Regions from separate parts of the Cytobacillus sp. SAFR-174 genome, predicted to be linked through region 2. Evidence: riboswitches for the same ligand, from Rfam matches in the RefSeq annotation. Region 2 holds a riboswitch; the other holds the start of a gene.
What was found. A riboswitch is a leader RNA that binds a small molecule or an ion and turns the genes downstream of it on or off. The one in region 2 is predicted to bind FMN.
Positions count from the first base shown of each region.

Region 1: another riboswitch for FMN. It lies ahead of ribD (bifunctional diaminohydroxyphosphoribosylaminopyrimidine deaminase/5-amino-6-(5-phosphoribosylamino)uracil reductase RibD); the one in region 2 lies ahead of ACTHRG_RS19525 (ECF transporter S component).

Region 1 is NZ_JBQCMZ010000033.1:14,296-29,500, forward strand. It holds gene ACTHRG_RS22315 (TlpA disulfide reductase family protein) at 1-129, shown strand, start outside; gene ACTHRG_RS22320 (EcsC family protein) at 148-969, opposite strand; FMN riboswitch at 1,102-1,264, shown strand; gene ribD (bifunctional diaminohydroxyphosphoribosylaminopyrimidine deaminase/5-amino-6-(5-phosphoribosylamino)uracil reductase RibD) at 1,407-2,504, shown strand; gene ribE (riboflavin synthase) at 2,504-3,160, shown strand; gene ACTHRG_RS22335 (bifunctional 3,4-dihydroxy-2-butanone-4-phosphate synthase/GTP cyclohydrolase II) at 3,186-4,379, shown strand; gene ribH (6,7-dimethyl-8-ribityllumazine synthase) at 4,394-4,870, shown strand; gene ACTHRG_RS22345 (NCS2 family permease) at 5,099-6,397, shown strand; gene ACTHRG_RS22350 (EAL and HDOD domain-containing protein) at 6,667-7,911, shown strand; gene dapF (diaminopimelate epimerase) at 8,038-9,021, shown strand; gene ACTHRG_RS22360 (DNA ligase D) at 9,038-10,876, opposite strand; gene ku (non-homologous end joining protein Ku) at 11,019-11,873, shown strand; gene ACTHRG_RS22370 (phosphatase PAP2 family protein) at 12,015-12,674, shown strand; gene ACTHRG_RS22375 (glycerol-3-phosphate responsive antiterminator) at 12,740-13,285, shown strand; gene ACTHRG_RS22380 (MIP/aquaporin family protein) at 13,460-14,284, shown strand; gene glpK (glycerol kinase GlpK) at 14,320-15,205, shown strand, end outside.
Region 2 is NZ_JBQCMZ010000023.1:18,839-34,043, reverse strand. It holds gene ACTHRG_RS19605 (YpdA family putative bacillithiol disulfide reductase) at 1-582, opposite strand, end outside; gene ACTHRG_RS19600 (Glu/Leu/Phe/Val family dehydrogenase) at 698-1,972, opposite strand; gene ACTHRG_RS19595 (genetic competence negative regulator) at 2,363-2,944, opposite strand; gene ACTHRG_RS19590 (MerR family transcriptional regulator) at 3,071-3,976, opposite strand; gene ACTHRG_RS19585 (metallophosphoesterase) at 4,099-4,887, opposite strand; gene ACTHRG_RS19580 (hypothetical protein) at 4,916-5,320, opposite strand; gene ACTHRG_RS19575 (CBS domain-containing protein) at 5,380-6,012, opposite strand; gene ACTHRG_RS19570 (spore coat associated protein CotJA) at 6,159-6,386, shown strand; gene ACTHRG_RS19565 (spore coat protein CotJB) at 6,386-6,646, shown strand; gene cotJC (spore coat protein CotJC) at 6,724-7,293, shown strand; gene ACTHRG_RS19555 (YpbF family protein) at 7,332-7,790, opposite strand; gene ACTHRG_RS19550 (LysM peptidoglycan-binding domain-containing protein) at 7,879-8,613, opposite strand; gene ACTHRG_RS19545 (CPBP family intramembrane glutamic endopeptidase) at 8,666-9,277, opposite strand; gene ACTHRG_RS19540 (RecQ family ATP-dependent DNA helicase) at 9,284-10,783, opposite strand; gene ACTHRG_RS19535 (helix-turn-helix domain-containing protein) at 10,780-11,616, opposite strand; gene ACTHRG_RS19530 (ferredoxin) at 12,098-12,346, shown strand; gene ACTHRG_RS19525 (ECF transporter S component) at 12,472-13,056, opposite strand; FMN riboswitch at 13,219-13,390, opposite strand; gene ACTHRG_RS19520 (histidinol-phosphatase) at 13,547-14,359, opposite strand; gene ACTHRG_RS19515 (M23 family metallopeptidase) at 14,428-15,205, opposite strand, start outside.

The sequences.
Region 1 (15,205 bases), on a different contig from region 2:
GGTGCGGATTATAATATTATGGCCTATCCTACTAGCTATTTTATTGACTCTGATGGAGTTATTAGAGAAAAAGTTTTGGGAGCCTTAAATGAAGAATATATGGAGAAGGAAATCAAAAAGCTTCCATAAACAAACCGGAGAGCCTTATTAGCTCTCCGGTTTTATATCTGCAATCATATCCTGGTGAAGTCGATTAACGATTACCCTTTTTCTGTATAGCATAATGCCGGCTTCTGCAATATCATTAACGGCAGAGCGATTTATGAATGCCCCGAAAAGCAATCCGGCAATAGGAATCATTTGAAATAGTTTTTTCCAGCCTATTTGGTCCCTGTAAGAAAACACAACCTCTCTCCAGCCTTGAAGCTCAGAAACGACTTCCCTCTTCGGTCCTTCTTCTTTAGAACCAAACATGGTAAGCTGCTGCAGAATAGCTTTTTTTCCAACAATATCACTGGAAACGAATTGAAGGATTTTGACGATGAACATTCTTTCATTTTTATCTGCAGGATCGAAGCCGTAGCAAATCGCAATATCCTGCAGTGTTTTTAATTGAATGCCGAGGAGAAGGGGGATATCAATGGTCAGGGTGAAAATCCCTCCGACTCCTGTTCCCGCACCCTGCAATGCAGCGGTTCTTTTTCGGTTTGAGGTTAGCTTTTCCGCGGCTTCATCCATCTTAACTATAGGCAGGGCTTCTACATCCTTCAGGGTATGTATATTCTGTCCAGGATAATAATTCTTTAAAGCTGCTGCTGAACTTAAATATCTTCCTCCTGATTGAATATACGTGCCAAGCTCATCAAGAATCACTCCAACCTTTTTTTGTATGAACTCCGGTGTGAATCTATCAATAAGTTTGAAAGGAAGCCTCCCGAGCTTCTCCCAAAACCACAAATCACCTTGGTCTTTTTCCCATTCTTCGCATTTCTTTAATTCATTTATAAGCTGTTCTTTCGGTTCAATCATTAGTACCGCCCTTTCTTTCCTTCTTCTATATTTTAAGTATACGGCTGGTTAAAGCAAAAGTTTCAAATCTGTGATAACCAATTCTCTTTGTATATTCCGGCTATTCATGGTAAGATTCTTTTAATAGAATAGGATTTCCTTCGGGGCAGGGTGAAATTCCCAACCGGCGGTGATGAGGGTATGCCCTCTTAGTCCGTGACCCGGTTTTATTAGCAGAGATAGGTGCTTAATAATAGCGGTGGATTTGGTGAAATTCCAAAGCCGACAGTGAAAGTCTGGATGGGAGAAGGAATGAGTATAGTAACGCGTTTAAAATTTCATTTTTTAAACGCTTATTTCGTCATGATTTTTTGCCCCGTTTCACCTTCTGGTGTACGGGGTTTTGCCGTTTCATATTTAATTTGGAGAAATTATAAAGGAAGGAGGACTCACATAATTTGAACCACCAGGAATATATGAAGTTAGCCATCAGTCTGGCAGCGGCAGCCAAAGGACAAACAAGTCCTAACCCGCAGGTGGGTGCGGTTGTTGTTAAAAATGGTGAAATTCTGGGGATGGGTGCTCACCTGAAAGCGGGAACTCCCCATGCAGAAGTCCATGCGATTGCTGCGGCTGGCGATGAGGTTAAAGGCGCTGATATTTATGTCACTCTTGAACCGTGCAGCCATTTTGGCAGGACTCCACCATGCGCAGACTTAATTATTAATTCAGGAATTAATAGGGTTTTTATTGCTTCTGCCGATCCAAATCCTCTGGTGTCAGGCAAAGGAATCCAAAGGATGCAGGATGCCGGTATTGACGTGGTGACCGGTTTATTGAAAGAGGAAGCAGATGCCTTAAACGAACCATTTTTCCATTTTATAAAAACAAAGACACCATACGTAACCATTAAAGCAGCTTCATCGTTTGATGGGAAAACAGCTGCAAAAACCGGTGACAGCAAATGGATTACCTCTCCAGAATCCAGGCAGGATGTACACCGTCTACGGCATGAACATGACGCAATACTTACAGGTGTAAATACGATCATTCACGATAATCCCCTTTTAACCGCCAGGCTGCCCCAAGGCGGAAAAAATCCCATTCGAGTTGTTTTAGATACAAATCTCAGAATTCCGGCAGACGCAAATGTCATCCGAGATCAGTCAGTTAAGACCATCATCTTTACCGGCTGTGAAATAGATTCGACAAAAGCAGAGGAAATAAGGAAGTATAAAACAGAAGTTTTTTCTTTTCCTGCTAATGAAGTGCCGATTAAAGAAGTATTAAAAAACTTAGGTGAAAGAAACATCATGACTTTATTTGTTGAAGGCGGGTCTGAGATCCATGCTTCATTTATTAAAGAAGGTTTCTTTCAGCAGATGATCCTCTATATGGCTCCTAAAATTATTGGAGGCAATAAGGCGATTCCATTTATTGGCGGGGATGGTGCCGACTATGTAATAGACTCCCCTGTACTGGAATTCACAGAAATCAAAAGGATTGGCGGAGACCTTCGAATAACCGCAAAACCGCTGAGGGAGGCCAGGCAATAATGTTTACAGGAATTATTGAGGAGCTTGGAACCGTAAAAAAAGTAGTCCAGCAAGGCAAGGCGATGAAACTGACGATTCAGGCCTCCAAAGTTTTATCAGATGTCCAATTGGGGGACAGCATTTCGGTAAATGGCGTGTGTCTCACGGTTACGGAATTTGCAAAAAATGAATTTTCAGCAGATGTCATGCCTGAAACGTTCAAAAGTACTTCGCTTTCAGCCATTAAAGAACGAACAAAAGTCAATTTGGAAAGGGCGATGTCGGCAAATGGCCGTTTTGGCGGGCACTTTGTGACAGGGCATGTGGATGGTACAGGTCAGATCCTCAAAAAGACATCGAGTGAAAATGCTATTTATATACAAATATCTGTGCCGGCTGCCTTAAGCCATTTGCTTATTATGAAAGGTTCTGTCGCTGTGGATGGGATTTCCCTGACTGTATTCGGCAATGAAGACAATACCGTTACCGTCTCGATCATTCCCCACACAGCGAGTGAAACGGTACTAGGGTTCAAAACAGTTGGAGACATTGTCAATCTCGAGTTTGACATGCTTGCCAAATACCTATATTCCTTCATGAACAGGCAGCAGCAGGAGAACACACCGCCTAAAGAAGGAATATCAGAAGGATTCCTTAAGGAGAATGGCTTTTTATAATTTGCAAAAGGAGGGGCAATAAACCATGTTCAGTGAAATAAATGAGGCTTTGGAAGATTTAAAAGCAGGAAAAGTCATCATTGTCTGTGATGATGAAGACAGGGAAAATGAAGGGGATTTCCTGGCAATCGCGGAATATGCGAAACCGGAAACCATCAACTTTATGGCCAAAGAAGGAAGAGGCCTGATTTGTACACCCATCACTGAGGAGCTGGCTGAAAAACTGGAACTGAATCCGATGGCAGAAGTCAATACTGACAGCCATGGAACAGCTTTCACAGTCAGTATTGATCATGTGAAAAGCACTACAGGCATAAGTGCTTTTGAGCGTGCTTTCACAATAAAAGAAATGCTCGAGGGTGACGCTAAGCCCTCAGATTTCTCCCGTCCGGGACATGTTTTTCCTTTAGTTGCAAAAAAAGGAGGAGTCCTTAGGAGGGCTGGCCATACTGAAGCGGCAGTTGACCTGGCTCGTCTTGCCGGTGCTGCACCTGCCGGGGTTATCTGTGAAATCATGAAAGATGATGGAACAATGGCGCGCGTAGATGACCTTGAAAAAGTGGCAGAAAAGTTTAACTTAAAAATGATCACGATTCAGCAATTGATCGAGTATCGACTGAAACATGACTCCATTGTAAAAAGAGAAGTGGAGATTCAGCTTCCAACAGAATTTGGAGATTTTAAAGCAGTAGGCTATACAAACACTGTTGATGGAAAAGACCATGTTGCTCTTGTAAAAGGAGAAATTGATGAAAATGAACCCGTATTGCTTCGTGTTCATTCTGAGTGCCTGACCGGAGATGTATTCGGGTCTAACCGCTGTGACTGCGGACCCCAGCTTGAAGCAGCACTTGCACAGATTGAGACAGAAGGCCGGGGAATTCTTTTATACATGAGACAGGAAGGACGCGGCATCGGCCTGATTAATAAATTGAAAGCCTATAAGCTTCAGGAAGAGGGATATGATACCGTTGAGGCAAATCATAAGCTCGGATTTAAGGACGATCTTCGCGACTATGGGGTAGGTGCACAAATCCTAAGGGATCTGGGGGTAAAAAAAATGCGCCTCCTAACCAATAATCCCCGCAAGATTGCAGGATTAGGAGGTTATGGCCTGGAGGTAGCCGAACGGGTTCCTCTTCAAATGCCTGCCAAATCTGAAAATGAGAATTACTTAAAAACAAAGAAAACGAAACTTGGGCATTTATTACAATTTTAAGGGAGCGATTTGAGATGAAAAAGGTAATCGAAGGACATTTAGTAGGAACAGGATTAAAAATGGCAATTGTCGTGTCGCGTTTTAATGAATTCATTACGGGCAAGCTTTTAAGCGGAGCGGAAGATGCACTTAAGCGCCATGGAGTGAGTGAAGAAGACGTGACAGTAGTATGGGTTCCTGGAGCATTCGAAATCCCGCTTGCAGCTAAAAAGCTATCCCAATCCGGAAAATATGATGCAGTTATTACACTTGGCACAGTAATCCGCGGAGCTACTCCACATTTTGATTATGTCAGCGGCGAAGTGGCAAAAGGAGTATCAGCGACAGCATTGCAGAGCGGTGTCCCTGTTATTTTCGGAGTTCTGACAACTGACACGATTGAACAGGCTATTGAGCGTGCTGGCACTAAAGCAGGAAACAAAGGATGGGAAGCAGCTGTTGGAGCTATTGAAATGGGCAATCTGTATAGACAGTTAACAGATGGTGAATAAAGGTTTCATATCTTATTAAGTATGGTTGTTGGAAAGATAGGGAGCGGCATATCAAATCGGCGTGAGAATTCACGCTGATTTTTTTAAAAATAAATATGAGCAGACGTCTGACCTTTCTATTGGCAGAATGAATTTTTTTTGATAAAATACTGCTTGTGGCTCACCCGTGTTTATATCTGCGGGGAGAGCGGGTAGGGAGAGGGCTAATTGAATAGATAGGTAGTATTTATGAATAAGTGGTTTAACCGGCTTTTTCAGCTGAATTCAAATGGAACAACTGTTAAAAGGGAGGTTATGGCTGGGGCAATCGGCTTTTTTACGATTGTTTATATTATTGCAGTTAACTCTCTAATTCTCTCTGAAGCAGGAATACCTTTGGAAGCAGCTATTTTTGCAACCATTATAACATCGGTTGTCGGCTGTTTGATTATGGGGTTTTGGGCAAATGTACCGATCCTCCTTGTGCCTGGAATGGGAATCAATGCTTTATTCTCCTATACTATGGTCCAGTCCATGGGCTTATCCTGGCAGGAAGCATTGGCTGTAGTATTCATATCCGGTCTGATCTTTGTTTTCGTGGCTTTTTCGCGATTTGCACAGACATTAAGTGAATCGATTCCAAATTCACTGAAAGAAGCGATCACAGTGGGACTGGGGCTTTTCCTGATGCTGATTGGACTTGAAAAAGGCGGTATCGTTGAAAAAGGGACGAACTCCATTATTGCTTTAGGTGAGCTTGGCGACCCGCAAGTGCTTGCAACCATCTTAACGTTCCTGCTGGCCATCATTTTATTCATGCGGAACGTACCTGGCAACTTTTTAATTACTGTTGTGGCAGGAACACTGATCGCATGGGCTTTTGGGCTGATAGATGTGCAGAAGACTGATGAAAAGTCGTTCGCACTCTCTGATTATATGGAAGTATTTGGGGCAATGTCATTTGATAACTTGCTTTCCGTCACTTTTTGGATTGCCATTTTTTCTTTGACAATGGTTCTGGTTTTTGAAAATATCGGATTAGTCCATGGTCATGTTGGTTTTATTAACAGGCCGGAACAGTTTAAGCGTGCTTTTCAGGCAAATTCTGTTTCAGCATTATTGTCCGGTATTTTTGGGACAAGCCCGACTGTTGCAACGGTTGAAAGTGCAGCAAGTATGGCTGCCGGGGGACGTACAGGATTGACAGCAGTTACAACCGGGATGCTGTTTGTGCTATCCGCATTCTTTATTCCTGTTATTAAGTTGATCCCCAACAGCGCGATTGCCCCTATTCTGATCATTATTGGCGGACTGATGCTTCAAAACATCCGCAATCTTGATTTAAAGGATATGAGCGAAAGCTTTCCGGCTATCTTTATCATTGCCATGATTCCGTTCACTTACAGTATTGCGGACGGCATTGCCATTGGATTTATTCTTTATCCAATCTTAAAGATTTCGATAGGCAAAGCAAAGGAAGTTTCATTTGCTTTATATGTAATAGCTGCTTTGTTTTTATTCAACTTTGTTTTTCATGTGATTAGTTAATATAGATAATGGGATGCCTTTATATGGGGCATCCTTTTTCTTTTTGTGGAAAACTGTTTTTCGCAAGGTTTGCTGCTTTATGTATATTCTTTGCTGAGTTGATTGGGGCGGAAATAAACGGACAACATTAATAGAAAAATACACTGCGAAAAAAGGAAAATTCTAAATAAAATAAAAAAATTCTATATATTCAACAAGTTTCGACACGCGTAATAACTAACCTGAGTTAGAATAGGTCTATAGTAATAGGCGTTTTCGGAGGTATGTCAATGGAAGTGTTTGTAGCAAGACAGCCGATTTTTAACTCTAAGGAAGAAGTGTTCGCTTATGAACTTCTCTATAGAAATAATCAGGTAAATGCATTCCCTGATATAGACGAAGATCAGGCTACGGCTGAGGTTATTATTAATAGTTTTTTAAATATCGGTATTGATCAGCTATCTGATGGAAAACCGTGCTTTATAAATTTCACGGAAAAATTGCTGAAGCTCAGGGTGCCTGCTTATTTCAGGCCTCGTGAAATTGTTGTCGAAATCCTTGAAACGGTGGAACCGAGCGCAGATCTTGTCAGGATATGCAGGGATTTAAAGGAGCTTGGCTATCAGATAGCATTGGATGATTATGTATTCAATCTAACCAATCCATTTGCAAGACAATTGCTGAAATATGCAGACATCATTAAGGTGGATTTTCTTAACACCCCAAAGGATATGCGGGAAAAAATAGAAATGCTTGTTAACCAGCTTAAAATAAAAACAGTGGCTGAAAAGGTTGAGACCAGAGAGGAATACGAGGAAGCCAAAAGCAAGGGATATGATTATTTTCAGGGTTACTTTTTTGCGAAGCCTGTTATTATGTCTACACATGATGTACCGGCATATTTTCAATCCTATTATGAGATGATTCAAAACCTGTCAAAAGAGGAGCCAAGTCTTGACCGCATAACCGAGTTAATAGAACGTGACATATCACTTTCTTATAAATTGCTGAGACTGATAAACTCACCGGCTTATCGTCCTAAGCAAAAGATAAATTCAATCCGGCAGGCCATCGTTCTCCTGGGTCTGATAGAACTTGAAAAATGGATCTATGTACTGGCAGTAAGGGAAAATATCGTTAAAAATTCTCAGATGGCTGAAGAGACCATCAGGTTATCAATGACTCGCGCGAAAATGTGTGAGGAAATTGGCAGACTTCAAACGGGAAAAAGCGTTTCGTCAAGCTATTTTATGACAGGAATGTTTTCATTAATGGATTCATTGCTTAATATCCCGATGAAGCAAATTCTTGATGAGCTTCCCCTGCAGGATAATATTTGTGAAGCCCTCCGCGGAGAAAATAATAATCTTAAAGAGATACTAGATCTTGCTGTTGCAGTAGAGAAAGCACAATGGAGCAGCATCAGTGAAATGTGCGAGAAGCTGAATGTTGATGAAAAAACTATTTTTAGGATCTATGCAGAAGCATTAGCCTGGTCCAATCAGCTGCTGAACCCTGAAAAGATCACAAACTAAGGCCGCAAGGTTTGTAGAACTATATTCTCCGAGTCTATATAATATAGAAAACAATTATTGAATAATAAAAGCTTTTATGGCACTCTTATCTATAAGTTGAGTTACTAATGGTCTGGAGGTATTACATTGAACATTGAATTATTGAAATGTCATGGATCAGGAAATGATTTCTTTATTATAGATGAGATTTCCAATACGTATCATTTTACAGAAAATAATCGCGCTGAGCTTGCGAGAGCCATATGCGACCGCAGCACTGAGCTGGGCTCCGATGGAATTCTTTTCGTATTAAAAAGCGAAAAAGCAGATGCCAGGATGCGTGTTTTTAATCCGGATGGATCTGAAGCCTCAATGTGCGGAAATGGATTGAGATGCGTTGCCCGTTATGTTTGTGAACTTCTTGGGCTGAAAGAAGCTATCATAGAGACCATGAAAGCTGATTTACAGGTGAAAAAGCAAGAAGACATCTTTGAGGACATTCCAACATACCTGGTTGAGATTTCACCTGTTTCATTTGACCTGAAGGATCTTCCTTTAGTTCTCGATAAAGATACTGTCATTAATGAAAAAGTCAGCGGAATATCAGAGGATTTGGATTTCACAGCCTTAGCAGTCCCTAATCCCCATTTTATTTCGATTGTGGAGAAGGAGCAAATAGCATCTGATCTGCAAAAAGATATCAGCGAATATTTGAACGGGCCGAATGAGTTTTTTCCTGATGGGGTAAATGTCAGCTTTGTGAAGCCATTAAAACAAGGGCAGATTTATGTACGAACATTTGAACGGGGAGTCGGGTTTACCAATGCCTGCGGTACGGCCATGTCCGCCTCGACACTTGTCACTTGCATGAATGGGCTGAATAAAATCGAAGAGCCTGTAGAGGTATATAATAATGGCGGAAAGGTGCGCTGTGTAGTCCATGAAGAGAACGGCAGGCAATCTATTGACTTAATTGGAAATGCCAGCTATGTTTACCGCTGTGAAGCAGATATCAACATGGAAAACCCTGCAGAGTTTTCACTTTCCCCTAAAGAGGAATATACTGGAGAAATTAAGCAGTATGCTAAACTTCAGGAATATGCTCAGGCAGTACTTAATGAATGGTTGTAGGATAAGGCATGGGGCCTTATCCTTTTTTATTGTTCTGCTTTAAGAAGTCCAGCACTGGTGAAAAAGGCTGAATTTCCTTTGTTTGAAAATACGTGTTAAAAGGATCGCCATCGCTGTTGATTCTTTTGATCATATTGGTTATTTGAAATCTTTCCATGGACAGCTTTTCGCCAACTTCCTCCCAAAACAGCGGAGCGGCAACCGTAGCCGCTTCATTTCCTCTTGGTGAATAGGGGGCTATGATCGTCTTTCCTTCTGCATGCTGGATATAATCTACATAAAGCCGCCCGCCCCGGTTTTTCTTTAATCTTTCAATTGTAAAGGAATCCGGGTCTTTGTTTAGGAGATACTGGGCAATGAATTCTGTGAACAGCCGTGTATCATCAAAGGTATAAGTATTTTCCGGCAAAGGAATATAAACCTGCAATCCTTTATTGCCTGATGTTTTAACGAAGCTAATTAATTTCAGCTGATCAAGCACCTCTTTAATGTAAACAGCGGCTTTAATGGCCAGGGGAAAAGCGTCCCGGGAAGGCGGATCCAGATCAAAAACGATTTCACTTGGTCCGGAGCTTTCCAGCGTTTTGAACGGTATATGAAATTCAAAAGCAAGCTGGTTGCCAAGCCACAACAGTGTTTTTAAATGATTGCAGACTATATAATCAATACCTTCTGACATTTCGGTTTCTACAAAGCCTGGTGCGTATTCCGGGCAATTTTTCTGGTAGAAGGGTTCGCCAAAAATCCCATGGGGGTAGCGGATAACGGTTAAAAGCCTGTTTTTTAAAAAAGGCAGCATATAAGGTGCAATTTCTCTTAAAAAATGAATGTAATCAATCTTTTGAATAGCCGGCGTTTTCCATAATGGTTTTTCCGGATGCGTGATTTCTATCTCGGGAGGCAGGTTTTTCTGCTGCTGTAAAAATTGATCATATGTGCAGGCATCAGGCTTCAAATCGAAACGAAACTGGTGAAAGTGCGGCTCCCGCATCTGCTCTTCATAGATCTCGAGATATTTAACATCCACACAGATCGCAGGTTCTACATATATGAATTGGCTGTTCTCGTCTGCTTTATTTTCTTTGATTATTTGAAATAAGGCTTGTTTTTCGTCCGGCTTCAAGCCAAAAAGAAACTGCCCGATTGTAATCACAGAATCTCCCTGGTAGACACCGGCATAAAAGTAGCCATTTGATTTTTCATAAGCAGTGATAAAGCAGGAAACGTATTTCCAGTTCTTAAATTTCAGCCATAAAGAGGATCTCTTTCCTTCTTCCCATTTATTCTTCTTCTGCTTTGCCACAATTCCTTCACCGTCATGAAGAACGATTTTTTCCCAAAGTTCGTTAAAACTTCGGTATGGAGGGATTAATTGTATCAGTCTGGAATCCTTCTCATCCGGTTTTAAAGGTAAATTACAATCTTTAAATAAGGCTTCAAGCTCTGCTTTTCTGGCGAAGTACTCTTTATTGGCAATTTTTCTGCCATTTATTATCAAAATGTCAAAAATAAGAAGACGGCAGGGAGCTGTTCTTGCTTTCTCAAGAATCTTTTTTTCAGATCTCATTCTGCCCCTGACCTGAATGGATCCAAAATGAGCTTTATAGGCATTCTCCAGCAAGACTAATTCTCCATCTAATATAAGTGGAAGGTATGGTTCGAATTTATCTTTGTGCTGTTCCAGGAAAGCTTTAATTTCCGGGAAAAGATTTAATAAAGGTTTATCGTTCCTGCTTGTCAGCGCAGGTTCCTTGTCCCAGTGCAAGATCGCTCTAAATCCATCATACTTTGCTTCAAACAGCCATTCCTTCTCATCCGGAACATCGAAAGTTAATGTAGGAAGCATAGGTCTCATTCATTTGGCCTCCTTTGCAATCGTCATTATAGTTTTGTCATTTGCCGCTAAAACTACTCAGTTTCCAATTCTTTTAGCGTATTTCCGATTTTGTTAATACACAAATTAGGAGTAATACATTAAAAAGAATGGGAGTCTGACTATGCATACGATGTGGAAAGGAAGCATCAGTTTTGGGCTGGTGAATATACCAATTAAGCTGCATTCGGCTACAGAAGATAAGGATATTAAGCTGAGAAATCTTCATAAGGAATGTCATTCGCCAATTAAGTATGAGAAAACATGTCCTGTTTGTGAAAAGGAAATTAAGAACGAGGATATTGTAAAAGCTTATGAATACACAAAAGGAAAGTTTGTCGTTTTAGAGGATGAGGATTTAGAAAAGCTTAAACAGGAAAATGAGGATAAAGCTGTCGAAATTATGGACTTTGTAAATATACAGGAGATTGATCCTATTTATTATAATCGTACGTATTATATGTCTCCTGGGGACGGTGGAGGAAAGGCATATTCTCTTTTGAGAAAAGCGCTTGAGACTTCTGAAAAAGTCGGTTTGGCAAAAATCATTATCCGTTCCAAGGAACAGCTGGCTGTGGTCCGTGTATATGAAAACACGCTTGTTATGGAAACGATCCATTACCCGGATGAAGTACGGAAGGCTGCTGATGTGCCAAATGTGCCTGCAGAAGACAAAGTGACAGAGAAGGAAATCGATACTGCCATCATGCTGATTGATCAATTAACCACGGAATTCAAGCCTGAGAAATATAATGATGACTACCGTACTGCCCTTTTGGAGCTTATTGAAGCAAAACGGACGGGCAAAGATATCGTCACCCCTGTTGAAAAAGAGCCTGCCGCAAATGTCACCGATCTTATGGCTGCACTGCAGGCATCCATTGATAAAACGAAGCCTGGTGATGCTGAAACAAAGAAAAAGCCTGCAGCTAAAAAGAAACGTGCTTCAACAAAAACAAAGGCTAAAAAGCAAGCTTGATGAACTGAAACCGGATTTGCAGATGCAAACCCGGTTTTTTACTGGAAAGCTGCAAATGCAGAAAATTTAATAAAACCTTCAAAAATATGTTCCTCTTATAGGAATCAGTGGTAATTCTATAAGAAAAAGGATTTGTTGAAAATGAAATTGAAGAATTTAACATTAGTAAATATCTTTTACCTAGCTTTGGCGGCAGCAGTTTTCGGCGGATTTATGCTGTTATTTATTGAAATAGTCGACGAATTAAAGGAAAATGAGCTAATTCGTTTCGACGAGTCTGTGATCCATTATATACAGGCATTTATTTCTCCCCGGCTCACAGAGTATATGAGTGTAATTACTTTTTTAGGGTCCGTAAAGTGGCTGGCTATTTCTGTAACTTTGGCCGCTGTACTATTGTGCCTGTTTAAAAAGAGATCACTTGCTTCGTTCATGGTTCTTTCATCGGGTTTCGGAGCACTATTCAACCTGCTGCTGAAGTGGATCTTTAAAAGAGAACGTCCGGATATCAGACCTCTGATCGAAGAGCAGGGGTTCAGTTTTCCGAGCGGACATTCAATGGGATCTTTTATTTTTTATGGCTCACTTGCCTATATGATCATCCATCTGGCAAAACGAAAGCGCTGGAAGGCTGCATGGACAGTGATGCTGGGATGCTTTATCATCATGATAGGATTAAGCCGCATTTATTTAGGTGTTCATTTTCCAAGTGATGTAATAGCTGGTTTTGCAGCCGGAGGTGTCTGGCTGACCATCATGATTATTGCATTCCGCTATTATGAGTACCGCAAAAATATATAATAGGTATTGAGAAATACGCACATTCTTAATAACATAGGGAAATAACCGAAACAGGAGTGGAAAGAATGAATCAAAAAATTTTGCCCGCATCATCCAATATGAAAGAATTTGAAAAGTTCCTAAAAAGTCCCTTTGAAATTGGTGTGTTTCTCGATATGCATATTTCACAGCTGAAACATGTTTCGCAGATGGCAAAGGTACATAACAAAAAAATGATTTATCATGTTGATCTGATTCATGGCTTAAAAAGCGACGACTATGCCGTTGAATATATTTGCCAGGAATACAAGCCATACGGGTTAATTTCTACAAAATCCAGCGTCATCCTGAAAGCAAAGCAAAAGGGTGTGATTGCTGTCCAGAGGATTTTCCTCATCGATTCGCACGCACTCGAAAAGAGTTATAAATTAGTCGAGAAAACCCGTCCGAACTATATAGAAGTTTTGCCTGGAGCCATGCCATGGATGATCAAAGAAGTGAATGAGCGTTTGAATACCCCTATTTTTGCAGGAGGCCTCATCCGTTCAGAAGAAGAGGTGAGGAATGCGCTTGATGCGGGAGCGGTTGCCATTACAACTTCAAAAATTGAATTATGGGAAAAGTTTTCATGAAGAAGTTCATGTATCGTTTGACAACGTTTTCATAGATTTGTATACTGGGAGTAACAAGTTAATTTATGTGTCGGAGATTAGGAGATTCACACAGTTTAGCCTTTTTAGGCTTAATCTGTCGTGGGTCTCCTTTTTTGTTTTCCGATCAGCCAAAAATGGAAAGGGGATTATCGGATGTCTGCTTTTATGGGAGAAATGATTGGAACAATGATCTTGATTGTTTTTGGAGGAGGCGTTGTTGCCGGGGCGAACTTAAAAAAGACTTTCTCTTTTAATGGAGGGTGGATTGTTATCACGATTGCCTGGGGACTTGCTGTAACCATGGGGGTTTTTGCTGTAGGATCGATTAGCGGAGCACACTTAAATCCTGCTGTAACCATTGGATTTGCGCTTAGCGGTGATTTCCCGTGGCAGGACGTACCCGGGTATATTCTGGCTCAGATCCTGGGCGGGTTCCTTGGAGGGGTGATTGTATTCCTTCACTATCTGCCGCATTGGAAGGAAACAGAAGACCAGGGGGCAAAGCTTGCTGTTTTCTCAACAAGTCCTGCCATTCCACATACTTTTTCAAATTTATTGAGTGAAATAATCGGGACGTTCATTCTTGTATTGGGTTTGATGTTTATAGGAGCAAATCAATTTACTGAAGGGTTAAATCCGATTGCTGTTGGCCTTCTCATTGTTGTGATCGGCATGTCGCTTGGAGGGACAACCGGCTATGCAATTAATCCGGCCCGTGATTTGGGGCCGCGCATTGCCCATTTTCTTCTTCCCATTGCAGGCAAAGGGAAATCGAACTGGGGATATGCATGGATCCCGGTAGCCGGGCCAATCCTTGGGGGATTAATGGGATCAGCGTTCTATCAGGTGATGTTCGATGGCAAGGCTTCAGGTATGTTATGGGGAGTGCTGGGTGTTAATATAATAGTATTAATTCTTTCGTATATTTTTGGCAGAAAACAGCAGGGAGAAGTTGATTCTTCTAAAGTGGCTGCATAAATAAGAGTATTGAACGAGATTAGGAGGAGTATATTATGGAAAAATATATTTTATCATTAGATCAGGGAACTACAAGTTCACGAGCCATTCTTTTTAATAAAAAAGGAGAAATTGTGCACACGGCACAAAAAGAGTTCACACAGCATTTTCCAAAGCCTGGCTGGGTTGAACATAATGCTAATGAAATATGGGGTTCAATTTTATCGGTGATTGCAGGGGTTTTTTCAGAATCCGGCATAAAGCCTGAGCAAATTGCGGGCATTGGCATTACAAATCAGAGGGAGACAACTGTTGTTTGGGATAAAGAAACCGGGACCCCGATTTACAATGCGATTGTATGGCAGTCAAGGCAGACCAGCGAAATTTGTGATGACTTGAAAAAGAAAGGCTATAACGGCCTGTTCAGAGAAAAAACCGGCCTATTAATTGATGCATATTTCTCAGGAACAAAGGTTAAGTGGATATTGGATCATGTGGAAGGGGCTAGGGAAAAGGCGGAACAGGGAAAATTATTGTTTGGAACCATTGATACATGGCTTATCTGGAAGCTATCAGGAGGGAAAGCGCATGTGACCGATTACTCCAACGCCTCCCGCACATTAATGTTTAATATCCATGAACTTAAGTGGGATGAAGAGCTCCTGAATATTCTTGAAGTCCCGAAAGCGATGCTGCCTGAAGTGAAGCCATCTTCCGAGGTGTATGCTAAGACCATTGACTATCACTTTTTCGGAAAGGAAGTACCGATCGCCGGTGCGGCGGGGGATCAGCAGGCTGCGCTGTTTGGACAAGCATGCTTCGAGAAAGGAATGGCTAAAAACACTTACGGCACAGGCTGTTTCATGCTTATGAATACAGGTGAAAAAGCAGTGCAGTCTGAACATGGACTTCTAACAACCATTGCCTGGGGACTTGAGGGGA
Region 2 (15,205 bases):
GCTTGGTGAATATTCTGTTCCACGATATATCACCGTAACTCTTGCTCCTGCTTTTACCAGTTCAATTGCTGCATCAACGCTTGAGTTCTTCCCTCCGATAACTGCTACGTCTTTATCAAAGAATGGGTGAGCTTCTTTGAAATAGTGAAATACCTTTGAAAGATCCTCACCGGGAACTTCCATGAAATTGGGATTATCATAATAACCTGTAGCAATTATGACGTTATTGACTGTATAAGCCCCCTTATCAGTTTGTACTTCAAATGCTTCGGAATGATTTTTTACTACATTTAGAACTTTTTCGTAAGCATTGATCTTAATGCCCTTCCTTTTCACCACTTCCCGGTAATACGTTAGCGCCTGGTTTCTCTTAGGCTTGTAATTTTCCGTTATGAAGGGCACCCCGCCGATTTCGAGCTTCTCACTTGTGCTGAAGAAAGTCTGGTGTGTCGGGTAGTTGTATATTGCATTTACGATATTGCCCTTTTCGATAACAAGGGGGTTTTTTCCAGCTTCCTGAAGGGCTATGGCAGCTGCCAGTCCGCAGGGCCCTCCCCCAACAATAATAGCGTCTATATTCAAGATTCTCACTCCTTAAATGCCAAAAACAAGTATTTCATGCTGCTGTTTATAAAAAATCTCCCATCAGTTTATGATAGGAGATTTTTTATGATTATTCAAATGTGAAGATTTACAGTTAAATCCACCCGCGGAATCTTGAAGCTTCCGCCATTTTTCTGACACCTACCATATAGGCAGCCAGACGCATATCGACACGGCGTGTTTGGGATGTCTGATAGATATTATCGAATGACTTAACCATGACTTTCTCAAGCTTTTCTTCTACTTCTTCTTCAGTCCAGTAATATCCCTGATTATTTTGAACCCATTCGAAATAGGATACTGTTACACCGCCGGCAGAAGCCAGTACATCAGGGACAAGCAGGATTCCCCGCTCAGACAGAATCCGTGTTGCTTCCAAAGTAGTTGGACCGTTAGCCGCCTCCACTACAATGCCAGCTCTTATGTTAGGTGCATTTTCTTCTGTTATCTGGTTTTCTATGGCTGCCGGGACCAGAATATCGCAATCAAGTTCAAGCAGCTCTTTATTTGAAATTGTATCATTAAACAATTTTGTCACAGTGCCAAAGCTGTCACGGCGATCCAAGAGATAATCAATATCAAGGCCGTTCGGATCATATAAACCGCCATAAGCATCTGAAATACCAACAACCTTTGCACCTGCATCATGCATAAACTTTGAGAGGAAACTTCCAGCGTTTCCGAATCCCTGAACAACAACTCTTGCACCTTCAAGGTTGATGCCTTTTTTCTTGGCAGCTTCCCGAATGCAAATTGTAACCCCTTTAGCTGTTGCTGATTCCCGTCCATGGGAACCCCCAAGTACAAGTGGTTTACCGGTAATAAAGCCTGGGGAATTAAATTCATCAATCCGGCTGTATTCATCCATCATCCATGCCATGATCTGCGAGTTGGTAAATACATCAGGCGCAGGAATATCCTTAGTAGGACCTACAATTTGACTGATTGCCCGAACATATCCGCGGCTTAACCGCTCTAACTCACCGAAGGACATATCGCGCGGGTCACAAACGATTCCGCCTTTACCTCCGCCATATGGAAGATCTACAATTCCGCATTTCAAGCTCATCCAAATTGACAGTGCCTTTACTTCCTTTTCAGTTACATTCGGGTGAAAACGAATACCGCCTTTAGTAGGACCAACAGCATCATTATGCTGGGCCCGGTAGCCAGTAAAGACTTTTACTGTTCCGTCATCCATCCGTACAGGAATTTTCACTGTCATCATACGAATTGGCTCTTTAAGAAGCTCATAAACCTCATCAGAATAACCCAGCTTCCCTAAAGCCTTATGTATGACCGTTTGAGTCGACTTTAAAACGTCCAATTTTTCAGCTTTATTTGAATCAGTACCTTTCTCGGCTACCATTTGTAAACCTCCTAGAAAAATCACTTTCATTAGTTGTCCGCTTCCATGGAATAGTATACACCTTTGCCTAATTTATGCAAGAAGAATAATACAGTTTTCCGCATTTTTTGATATTTTTATGAAAACGCTATCAGCGTTGATATTAAAGGGAATTTTCTGTTTACTCCCAGTACTCCTTTTCCCGCTGAAGAGCAATAGAAACATCCTGTTTCCTTTTGTAAAGTAAAAGCTTTATATATGATATTATTGCAGCTGTTTGACTATATTTGGTTTACCCAATTTTTATATAATTCATGAGCTATTAATCCAGATTCGTTGCTGGATGCAGCAAATGCATATTGCAAAAGAGTGACCTGCATAAAAAAAAGAGGTTGGATCCCCTCTTCCACATTAAGAGAAATATTCCACCAGCTTTTTTACAGCATCGGCTTCAATCAGCACTTTCCCATATTCCTGAATAACGTGAATGCTTGTAAAAGCTGAATCACCGTACTCAGCTAAAATGGCAATTACCCGGTGAATATTTTTTTCCCCCTCCAAATCTCTTGCATGATAAAAATACTTTTCTTTATAATAGTACAGGCTTCCTTCCTCAATCTGCACGCTGTTCAGACTTCTTGCCATTTGAATTACATCTTCAAAATCCCGGAATTCGAATAATATATCTTCACTGCCATCAACAGTTACCTGCATTTCAATAAAACCATCCTCAAGGAGCTCTTCATCCATCTGCTCCTCCATTGTAACAATCATCACCATTCCCTGTGCCTGCATGGAGAATATTTCCACTGCAACTGAGCCATGAATGTCTACACCGAATTCTTCACTTGCTTCTTCCAGCATTTCATGAAAAAGCTGATGCCATTTTAATGAATCCTTCAAGACATCTTCCTTAGTCAGTCCCCTATCATTCAAGTCATCTAAAGTGAGAAAGATTTTAATTTTATTATAATTCAATCGTTCTAAGCGCATGGTAAGCCCCCTGACCTGAACCAACTCTTTGGTTTAGTGTATGATATATTGCTTAGTTTGTGAGTCGTCTTTTTTTCTGTGACTAAAAAAAGAAAAGACCCGGCAATTTACCGCCAGATCATTTGTTTATAGGAGCCGTTCTTTAATCCACTCTTCCCATTCTTGCGGAGAACTGCCGGGTATAAACTGTTTATAATTCATTTTTTCTTCATTACTTAGTGAATCAATGCCGAATCCCCCAATGCCTACATGGATGTTTCCATAAGTCCCCGTAAGTCGCTCTGAAAGTTTAAGGGTTTCCGGCACGTTGGACTTCATTGTACACGACAGAAATAAAAACTTGGGTTTAACCACTTCAATTACAGTGTCAATATCTTCATCAGCTATGCTTGTCCCAAGGTAAACAACCTCAAATCCTCTTCTCCGCAGAAACAACGTAAAAATTAAAAGTCCTAATTCGTGAGCTTCTCCAGGGCCGCAAACTGCGACCACCTTTGGCAGAACCCCGTTATGCGGAAAGGAATGCAGAATCATCCCTATTCTTGATCTTAATATGGACGAGGCAAAGTGCTCATGAGCACTGGTAATTTTCCCCTCCTCCCATAGGTGTCCAATTTTCACTAAAAGAGAGCCTAGTATATCAATTAAGACTTTATCTATTGTGTAAAAACTAAAAGCCTGATTAATCAAATCATGCGCTTTCGATTCATTAAAATGAAGGAGAGCTTCAAGAAGCTCATTGGCGAGGGCACCCGACCGGTCTCCTTCCTTATCCATCTGAAGCGGCTCGGCATTTAATTCCTTGTTCTCCAGAAGGGAAACAGCCTGGCTGATGGAAAAGCCCTGATCTACTTTCCTGATCAGCCATTTTAATATTTTGATATGCTCTTCGTTGTATAGTCTATGGCCGGATTCATTTCTCTTTGGAGCAACGATTTGATATCGCCTTTCCCACGCCCTTAAGGTTCCTGGCTGAATGCCGAGCATCTTAGAAACAGCCTTAATATTATATTTACCTTCTTCAGTTGCCATGCTAAAGCCCTCCCTTCAATGCTAATTAGCAAATATCGCTGGACAGCGATTAAATTTCAAAATTTATACCTACTTAAAAAGTATAAAAACGACCGTAAGAATTGTAAAATCTGGATGTGTTTTCATTTTGAAGATAAGATATCAGCTTTTTTTAAGGTGATGAAGTGTGTTTCAGACTTTGCCCCCAGCCTCAAAGGCACTCCAGTCGTTCCATAGCCGTTGCTGATCAGAATTGTTGTTTGCGGCAGCACTTCTATCCGTCCCTTTTCATAAGGGCTATACCCCAAAATATGTATTTGGCCCCCATGCGTATGCCCGCTTAAGACAAGGTGAATATTTTGTTCTTTTTCTATACTATTAATGATTCTTGGATCATGGCTGACAAGAACCCGAAAACCATCAGAGCCTGCATCCTTAAGTGCAAGGTCGAGCCGATGCCTCTCTTTGCTGAGATCATCTGTTCCCAGCAGAATAAAACGCTCACCTTCCGATGATTCAAAGGAGAGGGCAGTGTTATCAAGAATTTTCACTCCGCATTCGAGGAGGAGGGCGTCGAGCTGATGGTAATCCACTTCATAATCATTATTCCCCCACACGAAATAGACAGGCCCGCATTCCTTCAAACTCAGCAGGTTTTTCTTTACTCTATCAAAAGGAACTCCTTTTTCCAAGAGATCGCCGCCGATAATCACCAGATCAGGCTTCTTCTCTTTTATCTTCCCGATTATGGTTTCTGATACTGTCCTCTTATGAATATCAGAAATAAAAAAAAGCTTTATTTCACCAAAGCTTTCAGGAAATTCAGGAAAAGAAAGCTCTTTATATATAATTCTATCTGCAAAAGCCTCCCTAAGCATAAACAATAGTAAACCTGCACCGCCAATTAAGGCTAAAGCTATTAAGTATATCATAAATCCTCCTGCCATCAATCGCCTTTACTCAATCACCAGCAAAATTGATTTTCTTGAAATCTAAAGAAATAATACCATAGATTGCTGAAAAACAGAAAAGGGCAAACGCTTCCCATGGCGAAAGGACTGACAAAGTAAAAAAGCATACCATCAGCAATAAGATCACAACAGCCCCAAACAAAGCATTCCTTTCTTTCAATGACTTGATATTTTTAAAAACTCCGGCAGTCCATTCGATGATCATCCTAATGATTTCTGCGTTGGCTATAAAGGAGATAAGAAAAAAAGTCATTCCCAGGACAAAGCCTGCCGGCTCGAGCACAAAAATAACAATCATATCTGAAATGCCCATGGGAATAGACACCGGAAAAAATTTAATATATAAAATGCCGCCAATAAAGCCTGTCACCAGCTTCAGCAAAATAATAAACAATAAAAATCCCTCCCATACAGAGTGTATGAGAAGGATTTTTTTTGTTGACTATATATGCATTAATCTTCTGTAATATCCAGAACACGGAAACCGGATTTTTCAAGCCGGCTGATGAACTTATCCATATTATCATTTTTCTCCACTTTCATCACGATGCGGCGAACCAGCTTGTCTGTTTCATCAAAAGTAACAAGGGATATGATGTGTTCATGGAAATAATGGGCGATTTCGGCCAAACGGGCGATTCGCCCTTCCGCTTCCACAGAGGTAAACGCAATCCTGACACCGGGTTTATTCGTCCCGAAAGCAGATTGAAATTGAGCAAGAACATCAAAGCGGGTAACGATGCCAAGAAATTTACGATTTTCGCCCAAAACAGCAAGTAAAGGAAAATCCTTTAAATCCAGAAGTGTTTTTTCAAAGATTTCATTTCCCTGCAAATATTGCTCCTGATGTGTGGCAATATCTTTTACGAGTGTTCCTCCAAGAAACTCTTCCTTTGATTTTCCTGACAAAAAGAAGTTCTCATATATTCCATATCTGGTAATTATGCCGGCATATTGATCGCCATCCAACACAGGAAGTCCATCGATCTGGTTATCCTCAAGCAAATCCAGAGCATCTTTCAATGCTTCATCTTGTCTGATCGTTTTACAGTTATGTTTAGGAATCATAATACTTTTCACAAACATTGCCATCACCTCAAGAGTAATATTAATTAGACCTAACATATATTTCGCCATTTATTCAACTTTTCCCTCTTTTTATTGGAGTAAACGATCATAAAAACACTGTGTTTCTCATAAGTTTCAATGACGCATAAAAAGGAGGGATTATGATGAATACACTCCGTAAGACCTGGCACCCATATGTTAGCCCCTTTGACCCCTGCACTCCTATAAAGGTCAAAACTTATTCCACACCTCCAAACCTTTATATGGGTTTTCAGCCGCCAGGACTGGAACAATTTACACCCATGCAGGCCTTAAAAACAGGAACTCTGTGGAAGGCTTTCTATGATCCATGGTACAGTCCCTATGAAAAAGCCAGGGAGGGACAGCAATAATGAAACAATTACCCGCAGATTACTACCAGCTTCTTGAACAGCTTCAGGCTGTAGACTTTGTTCTTGTTGAGCTGACTTTATACCTTGATACTCACAATAATGATACAGAAGCCATTAAGCAATTCAACCATTATGCAAAAGAACGGAAAAAACTGAGAAATGCCATCGAAAGCAAATATGGTCCATTAATGCAATTTGGCCACAGTTATTCGGGACAGCCATGGAATTGGGATGATCCCCCGTGGCCATGGCAGGTATAATTTGATTTTCAGGCGCCTTCTTCATAGGAAGGCGCTCAAGGCTTACTAACGGACTTCCAAAGGAGGCTGAGAAAAAAATGTGGGTTTATGAAAAAAAACTGCAATATCCGGTGAAGGTAAGCACTTGCAATCCTAAACTGGCAAAGTATCTAATAGAGCAATATGGGGGTGCGGACGGTGAACTTGCGGCCGCACTAAGATATTTGAATCAGCGATATACTATTCCGGATAAAGTCATCGGACTTCTTACAGATATTGGAACAGAGGAGTTTGCACATTTGGAAATGATTGCTACAATGATTTACAAATTAACGAAGGATGCAACGCCTGATCAAATGAAGGCTGCAGGCCTGGATGCCCATTATGCTAACCATGATAATGCTCTGTTTTATCATAATGCTGCAGGTGTGCCTTGGACGGCTTCTTATATCCAGGCAAAAGGCGATCCAATAGCAGATTTATACGAAGATATCGCCGCAGAAGAGAAAGCAAGGGCAACCTATCAGTGGATTATAAATATGAGTGATGATCCGGATCTAAATGACGGACTCCGGTTTTTAAGAGAAAGAGAGATCATCCATTCCCAGCGCTTCAGAGAAGCCGTTGAGATTCTAAAGGAAGAACGGGATAAAAAGAAATTCTTCTAAATACTTAACAAAAAGAAGCAGGCAGGCTGCTTCTTTTTTCATTTGTTCTCATGATAAAGGTTTATATCATAATTTTTTTTCATCATTTCGAAAACGTTATGGCGATTTTTCCATTCATCTTCTTTTTTCCAGAGATCTTTGCTCTTATCAATTATTTCACACCTTAGTGCATGAAATTCTTTTTCTGCTTTATCTCTTTTTTCTCTCAAAAGATTCATAAACCCATAAACGCCAACCGTAAAAACTAGTAAATAGAAATTAGCAGACTGTTTGACAAAAGCCGAAAACATCGATGCAAACGAGTAAGAGTAAGGCTGCATAACACTTTTATAAAGGTAAAAAAAGAATAAAAAGGATATAAAAACGGTCGCCCACATGGCAATTAAATGCCAGGACTTGAATCGATCAAACTTTTGTTTTCTCTCCACAACTTTCTCAAGCATTTTTCTTGTTGCCTGGTCTGTACGTTCGTCAAGCATTCTAATCGGCGATTCCAAAAACGCTCCCTCCCTTTCATAATAAATGTATGAGCTTGTACATTATTCTATGACTGGGAGAGAAGACAGCATTTGGTCATAGACTCTTTTATTGCTCAAGAGGAATTTTTAATACCTGGCCCGTTTGTATTTCATTTGACGGCAAATTGTTGGCTTTCTTTATTATTTCAATTCCGGATTGGGATTTATAATAGGTCATGGCAATTCGAAAGATTGTTTCCTTTGGTTTAACCGTATGGTAGACAACTTTGACTTCCTTTTTTAATTCTTCCTGTGTCCCGGCAGTTTTCGACGGGTCTGTACTTTCAGAAGCTGTTTGCCTGGCCTGCTTTTCGGAAGCGGATTCAGAACCTTTATCTTCTTCATCAGGCTTTTGAGAAGTCTGTTTTTCCTGCTGGTCGCTGGCAGCTTCTTTTTCATGTGACTCTTTAGCTTTTTCAGGTTTCTCAGCTTCAGTTTTCTCAGTTTCCCGCTCTTCTCTTACTTCAATGGTTGTCCCTTCATCATCATCATTTGTGGCAAAAACGACCGTTTCAGAACCAATTTCTTCAGATTCTGCATTTAACCCGGTATTGGTGCTTTTATCACTGCTTACATATTGATAAATGCTGAAAATGGTAATCGGGAGAAGGATAAAAAATAAAGCCAGCAAACGAATAACAGGGTATTTAACTCTCCATTTATTTTTTTTTCTTTTTTCCTGATGTATACGGCTCCGCGGCGGCAAAGCGGATTTTTGCCCGCTGTCTCCCGTTTCCTGTTTTCTGTCAATCCTCTTGCGGAGTCTTTCAGCCTGATCTCTATATGGGTCTTCTTTATTCATGTTTCATCCCTTCCTGTAAATAAAATCATAAGAAGTTTATTTGACGCTGCTGTTAGCTATTGTTCATTGCCTTTTCCTCTTTTGATTTTTTCAGGTACCGTTTTCGAATCAGGATACCCAGAAGAAAATCAATCAGAAAATGCATAACAATCGTAACAAGCAAATTATTGGATATATGATAAATATAACCTATAAAAAAGCTTAATGTAATAATATTTACAAACAAAAACCAATTAAAAAGATATCGATAATGAACAAGTGCAAAAATAAGACTGGAGATTGCAAGTCCAAAATGGGTCTGAATGACACCTCTGAACAGAAGTTCTTCGCTTATTGCCACCACTGCTGCAATAAAAGCAATATGAAGAATATGGCGGTTTTGAAAGATTTTCTTATTTAACCCTCCATCATCATACATTTCCTCAGGGAGGAGCTTCATCAAAACAATATCAATCAGGACAACAGCCAATCCTGCCGCTGCCCCAATGACAAGAATATTAATATCATCAAGTACAAAAAGAGCCTGGAATTCCTCAAAGCTGTTAAATAATATAATACTAAGGATGAAAGCAATGGCTAAAATAAGCACCTGAGTAAGATAAAGATGGAATAATAGTTCCTTGTCAGTTAATTCCTTAATGACGTCCTCGTATTTTTTCTTCAACTCGGTTCACTCACTTGGAATCAGGAGATATTCTAAATGATTTTTCCAATCATAAAGCATACTATCCTGATTATCTGATTTTGTGTTTCTTATGAATTCATCAAATTGCAAACCGCATATATCACAGCAGTATTGGACCGGGGTATTTTTTTCCTCATCAAAAAAGGAAAGTATATTTTCTCTCCGGCAGTTTTTTGTGTGTATCCACCTATACACTTCCTCAATGCTATTTCTTTTCAATTTGATTCTGCCTTCGCAGTACGCATTCATTTCCTGCAGAATCCTTTTATACCCCAGTCCGGATTTGGCTTTCCGTTCAAAAAAGTCATTAAATATTCTCCACTGAATTTCTGTTAAACCGGAACGCTGTTTAATTTGTTCTTCATAAGCACTGACATTCGTGATCGCATTCGGGTTTTCTTCCATCCAGCTGCTGATCCAATCAATTTGAGACTTGTCAGGAAATTCATTTTCTGCAATTTGTATGGGAAGCTGCTCATCACCTGGTGTATAGAGCATAATAGCTATACTTTGTTTTCCATCCCTTCCTGCCCGCCCAATTTCCTGCAAATAAGATTCAATCTGAAGAGGCATATGAAAGTGTATCACATACCGGATATTATCTTTATTGATGCCCATGCCAAAGGCGCTTGTAGCGCAAATAAGATCGAGCTGCCCATGGATAAACTGCTGCTGCACAAGGATGCGGCTTTCCTGGTCCATTCCCCCATGATAAGCCATCACTCTTTTAGCTCCATTTCCCCTAAGCATATCGGCTGTTTGTTCAGCCATTTTTTTGCTGGAAAAATATATTATGCCAGGACCCTCAAGGCTCTCAGCAAGCTCCACAAGCCTCTTTGTTTTCACACGGAAATTTTCTGCTTTTTCTACAGTTAGCGCTATATTAGGACGGTCAACCGAATAAATAAATTCGCTGCAGTCAAGAATGCCGAGTGACTTTTTTATATCTGCTTTAACCTCATGCGTAGCTGTGGCAGTTAAAGCAAGCGTAACCGGGTTCCCTATCTTTTGTCTCACTTCGCCAAGCTTTAAATAATCTGGCCTGAAATCATATCCCCATTGGGAGATACAATGAGCTTCATCAACAACAAATAAAGCGATGCGCAATTTTTTCAACTGAGATTGTATTGATTCATAATAGAGCATTTCGGGTGAAATAAAGATAAACTTATACTGATTCAGATTAGTTAATGCCTGTTTTTTTTCAGAACGGGATAGAAAAGAATTGAATGCTATCACCTTTTTTTCCCCATTCATCATAAGCTGTTCTGCCTGATCCTGCATCAGGGACAGCAAAGGAGAAATTATAATCACCTGGCCTTCAATCATATATCCCGGCAGCTGATAACAAAGGGATTTTCCTGTACCTGTAGGCAGCATGGCAACAGTATTCCTTCCTGCGAGCACAGATTCAATAATTTCCTTTTGTCCAGGTCTGAAGGCAGAGTATCCAAATTTTCTTTCCAAAAGTTCGTCCAATCTCATTGTCCCTCTCCAAGCTTTGCCATTACTAATCTGATTTCAAAATAATCGGATTCAGGCACTATTTGACGTATTTGCTTTAATTGCATTGAATCAGCACGATTAGCTGCATGAAGGATCAGCTTCTGTTTTTCCTCTGAGACATAACGTGTGATATTAAACCGGCTGTCGTTTAATGCTACTTCCACAACATGATCCTCAATAGTACTTTTTTTCAATCTTCTCATTTTAGCTATATCATCCAAATCCAGTCCCTGTTTTAACATTGTGTAAGTCTTTTGGGCAGACAATGTTAGCTGAACTTCATTTCCTGCATCGCTCAAGATCTTATTGATTAGCGGATATTCGGCAGAATTATCTCTTGCGCTTGCCAGTATATGATGAATAGCTCCAAGGAACTGATGGTGGTAATAATCCTGGCTGATTCCAAGCTGTTCAGAAGCCTGAACAGCTGTGAGGCCAATACGGTTATAGCCTGTCAGCCTCAATGTCAGCACAGCAGGATTAATATCATTCAGCTCTTCGAGGCACTGGCCAAGTTCCCTGTACAGCATAACCCCAACTTCATCGCGGGCAAATCCAGATGTTCTCAGAAAGTCTTTCAGCCATTCATGAATATCTCTTTTTCTTTGGATAGGAAGGTATTTTACATTGTTATTATTTAAGTGGGATATTACCTGAATTAAAAGCGTAATCCTCTCCCAAAACAATTCACTTGTACTAAGATACAGCCATCCGTTTAATGATGAAGGTATTGGACATTCTAAAAGAGATCTTTCGAGCTCTTTCTTCCCTTCTGCAGTTAAAATGTAATGCTTTTCATCAATTGCAGTCATCCACCTGCTGCTTAGGATTTCTTCTGCAAGATGATCCAGTACTCCCCTGCTTAAATTTCCAAATGTACGAAAAAAAGGGGTTAGTTGAAATAGATGAGCATCTTGGATGGTCTGGGAAGACTTTTTTCCATTGAGCAAATGTAAAATGGAATATATAGTTCTTTGTCCCTGCAACTCGTTAACACAGTACATTATTACAGATTTCAAATAAGGTCTTTGCATTATGTTCACCTTACGGCTTAAGATTTTTTATTTTTTCATTACCTTCTTTTTCTTACTTCTATTTTATCATGAAAAAAATCGGCAGGCCGTTTTAATTATTTCTAACAGGGTAAATTATGCCTAAACCCTTATGTGATAAGCATTCTCAATACATTTTCTATTGAAAAGTTGAACATACAGTTTTACAATAGGATGTGAGGAATGTGTTACCATCATCTTGATGGGAGATTAATTGTTTAATTCTTGGGAGGTTTTTTTCATGGCAAAGTATACAATTGTTGACAAAGAAACATGCATTGCATGTGGAGCTTGCGGCGCAGCTGCACCGGACATTTATGATTACGATGATGAAGGCATCGCATTTGTTACCCTTGATGATAACCAGGGTATTGTTGAGATTCCAGATGTATTGATTGACGATATGATGGATGCATTCGAAGGCTGCCCAACCGATTCAATCAAAGTTGCTGATGACGCTTTTGATGGCGATCCGCTTAAATACGAATAATCCCTCAGCCATACTCTAATCTTTGTTAAGCTACTGCTCCCTTTCAACTAGAAAGGGAGTTTTTTTAGGCTTTCAAATTGAAAAAGCAGCGGAACATTTGCCGCTGCTTTAAATTTATATATTCATTATGCTGCACTTTTTAATACAGCCTGCTTTTCTACCCAGGTTCTCATGCGTGTAAAAATGAGCATGAAAACAATTGAAATAATAAGTCCTTTTAAAATATTGAATGGCAAAATCCCGGTCACAATCATTGTTCTCATTTCAGGCGCTGACATTGCCGGGAAATTCAGGAAGAATGTATATGCCGGCAGAATGACAAGGTAATTAAGCACACTCATAATAACAGCCATCACCATGGTGCCGATTACGAGCCCAAACGTCATGCCCTTTTTGGTCTTCAGTTTGCTGTATACATAATAAGTAGGCAAGACGAACAAAATGCCTGCCACAAAGTTTGCAATGTGTCCGACAGGTACACCTGTTGCACTTCCTGTCATGAAGTAATCAAGAATATTTTTAATAAGCTCCACTAAAATTCCTGCCGCCGGACCAAAGATTAACGCTGCGATCAATGCAGGAATATCGCTGAAGTCAATCATCAAAAATTGCGGAAACGGCGGAATTGGAAAATTGAGCAGCATTAATACATAAGAGATGCTGCTTAGCATTCCGATGGCAACCATTGATTTGATATTAAGTTTTTTCAAGTTCCTCTCTCCTTTTTAGGACTATCTCTCCTATAGAAGAAAGGTTCGGCTAAGCAAATATCTTCGCAATAAATAACCCTCAAGCTAAAATAACTTGAGGGAGAGTTGCGAAGGCACGCTTAATAACGTTCAAAACCTGCATTTTTTGAACGTCTGCAGAACCTCCATCTTCTCCCATCCAGACTGTACTGTCGGCTTTGGAATCGCACCAAATCCTGCCCAATTAAATGCAAAGCGTTTTTCGACCAAAACGCTTCTCTCAGGCTCGCGGGCTTAGAGTTAAGATTAACCCATCACCGCCGGTCGGGAATTTCACCCTGCCCCGAAGATAGACCGTATTTATTTATACAGATTAATTATACTGAAAAAAAGTTATTCTGTGAAGGGATTTGTTTAGCTGTATGGATTTGTAACATATATATCCATGTCCATACCTATTAAGATTTTTATGGATAATGCAAAAAAGGGCGGCTCTGCCATCCCTTTTGCATTATCCAAGCGGATATTCCTTTCTTTCTCCTTTGGAAAAAGTCATGATGGACTCATAGCCCACTTCTTTTGCAAGAGCAATTGCCTTATCAAAATCGGCACCTACATGTTCAGGAAAGTGGGCATCAGATGAAAGTACAATCGGGATTTTTTTCTCATAGCATTTTTGCAGGAGCCGTTTGTCCGGGTATAGTTCACCTACTGGCTTTCGCAGACCGGCTGTGCTGATTTCTACACATGTCTTGGATTCTGCCAGTGCATTGGCTGCACGATCATACTGCTCCAGCAAAAATTCTTCGTCCTTTGGAACATATTTAAAGATTTTCACGAGGTCCAGATGGCCTACAATATCAAATAAATTGGATTGGGCCAGTGTGACCACTTGATCAAAATACTTCCGGTATACCTCATAAAGATCCCGTTTATCCCATTCTTTTCTAAATTCAGCTAAATCTATGCCGAAATCTCCAACCCAATGAATGGATCCAATTACATAATCAAATGAGTAACTGTTAATAAACTTTGCCATTTCATCATGCTTGCCCGGCGTGTAGTCCATTTCTATAGACATTTTCACATCTATGTTAGTACTCCACGCTTCTTGAAAAACATTCACATAGTCCTTCATATCATAAAAGCGTCTTTCGTTTACCCATGGATTTTGCAGAATATCTGCTGTCTGATAGAAATGATATGCATGTTCCGAAATCCCAAAAGATTCAATCCCTTTTTGAGCAGCAGCATCTGTGAATTTTTTTAAATAGTCCAGGCTTAACGTGCCGTTTTCAAGATGGTTATGATAGTCTGTAAGCATTACTCTAACTCCCCCAGTTTTTTACCTATTATACTTTAAGGGAGTAAAGCGGTGCAATCATTTCTATTCTATTTTTTGTGAATGATTAGAATTTGTCCAATTTTGATAACATCTGAATTTGCATTGTTTAACTCTTTAATAGCTTCTGCTGTTGTATCATGCATTTTCGCTATAGAAGTTAATGTATCACCTTGTTTAACAGTGTATTCACTAAAGTTGCCGGGTTTTATCAACAGTTTTTGACCTGTAAGAATGCGATCAGGATTAATATTATTTAAACTGGCAATATCACCGGGCTGCAGATTATAGTGTGCAGCGATGGTCCATACTGTTTCCCCGGTTTTAACTATATGGTAGGTTTCACCGGAATCATTTGTTATTTGCCCGGAATTAAAATTAGACGGCCGGGCTGAAACTTCACGTGCATTTTCAGTTCTTGCCGCAGCATTTACAGCTTGTCCAACTTCTCCCATGCCAAATGCCACAGAGGGATCAACTGCATTTATTTTATCAGGTGTCCATGCCTGCGCATGTATTTCAAAATGAAGATGGACTCCTGAAGAGTCACCCGTGCTTCCCATCAATCCGATTTTCTGTCCGAGTGAAACTATTTCACCTTGAGCAGATAATCGTTTATTCAGATGGGCGTATACTGTTTCGGTTTGATTGTTATGTTTAATAAATATCACATTTCCGTATGTTTGAGAGTAATACGACCTGGACACAATTCCAGCGTCAGCGGCATAAACCGGAGAACCGGAATCTCCGGCAATATCAATGCCCTTATGCTGACCACTTCTTGTACCATACGTGTCCGTAATTACACCATCTGCCGGCCAAACCCAA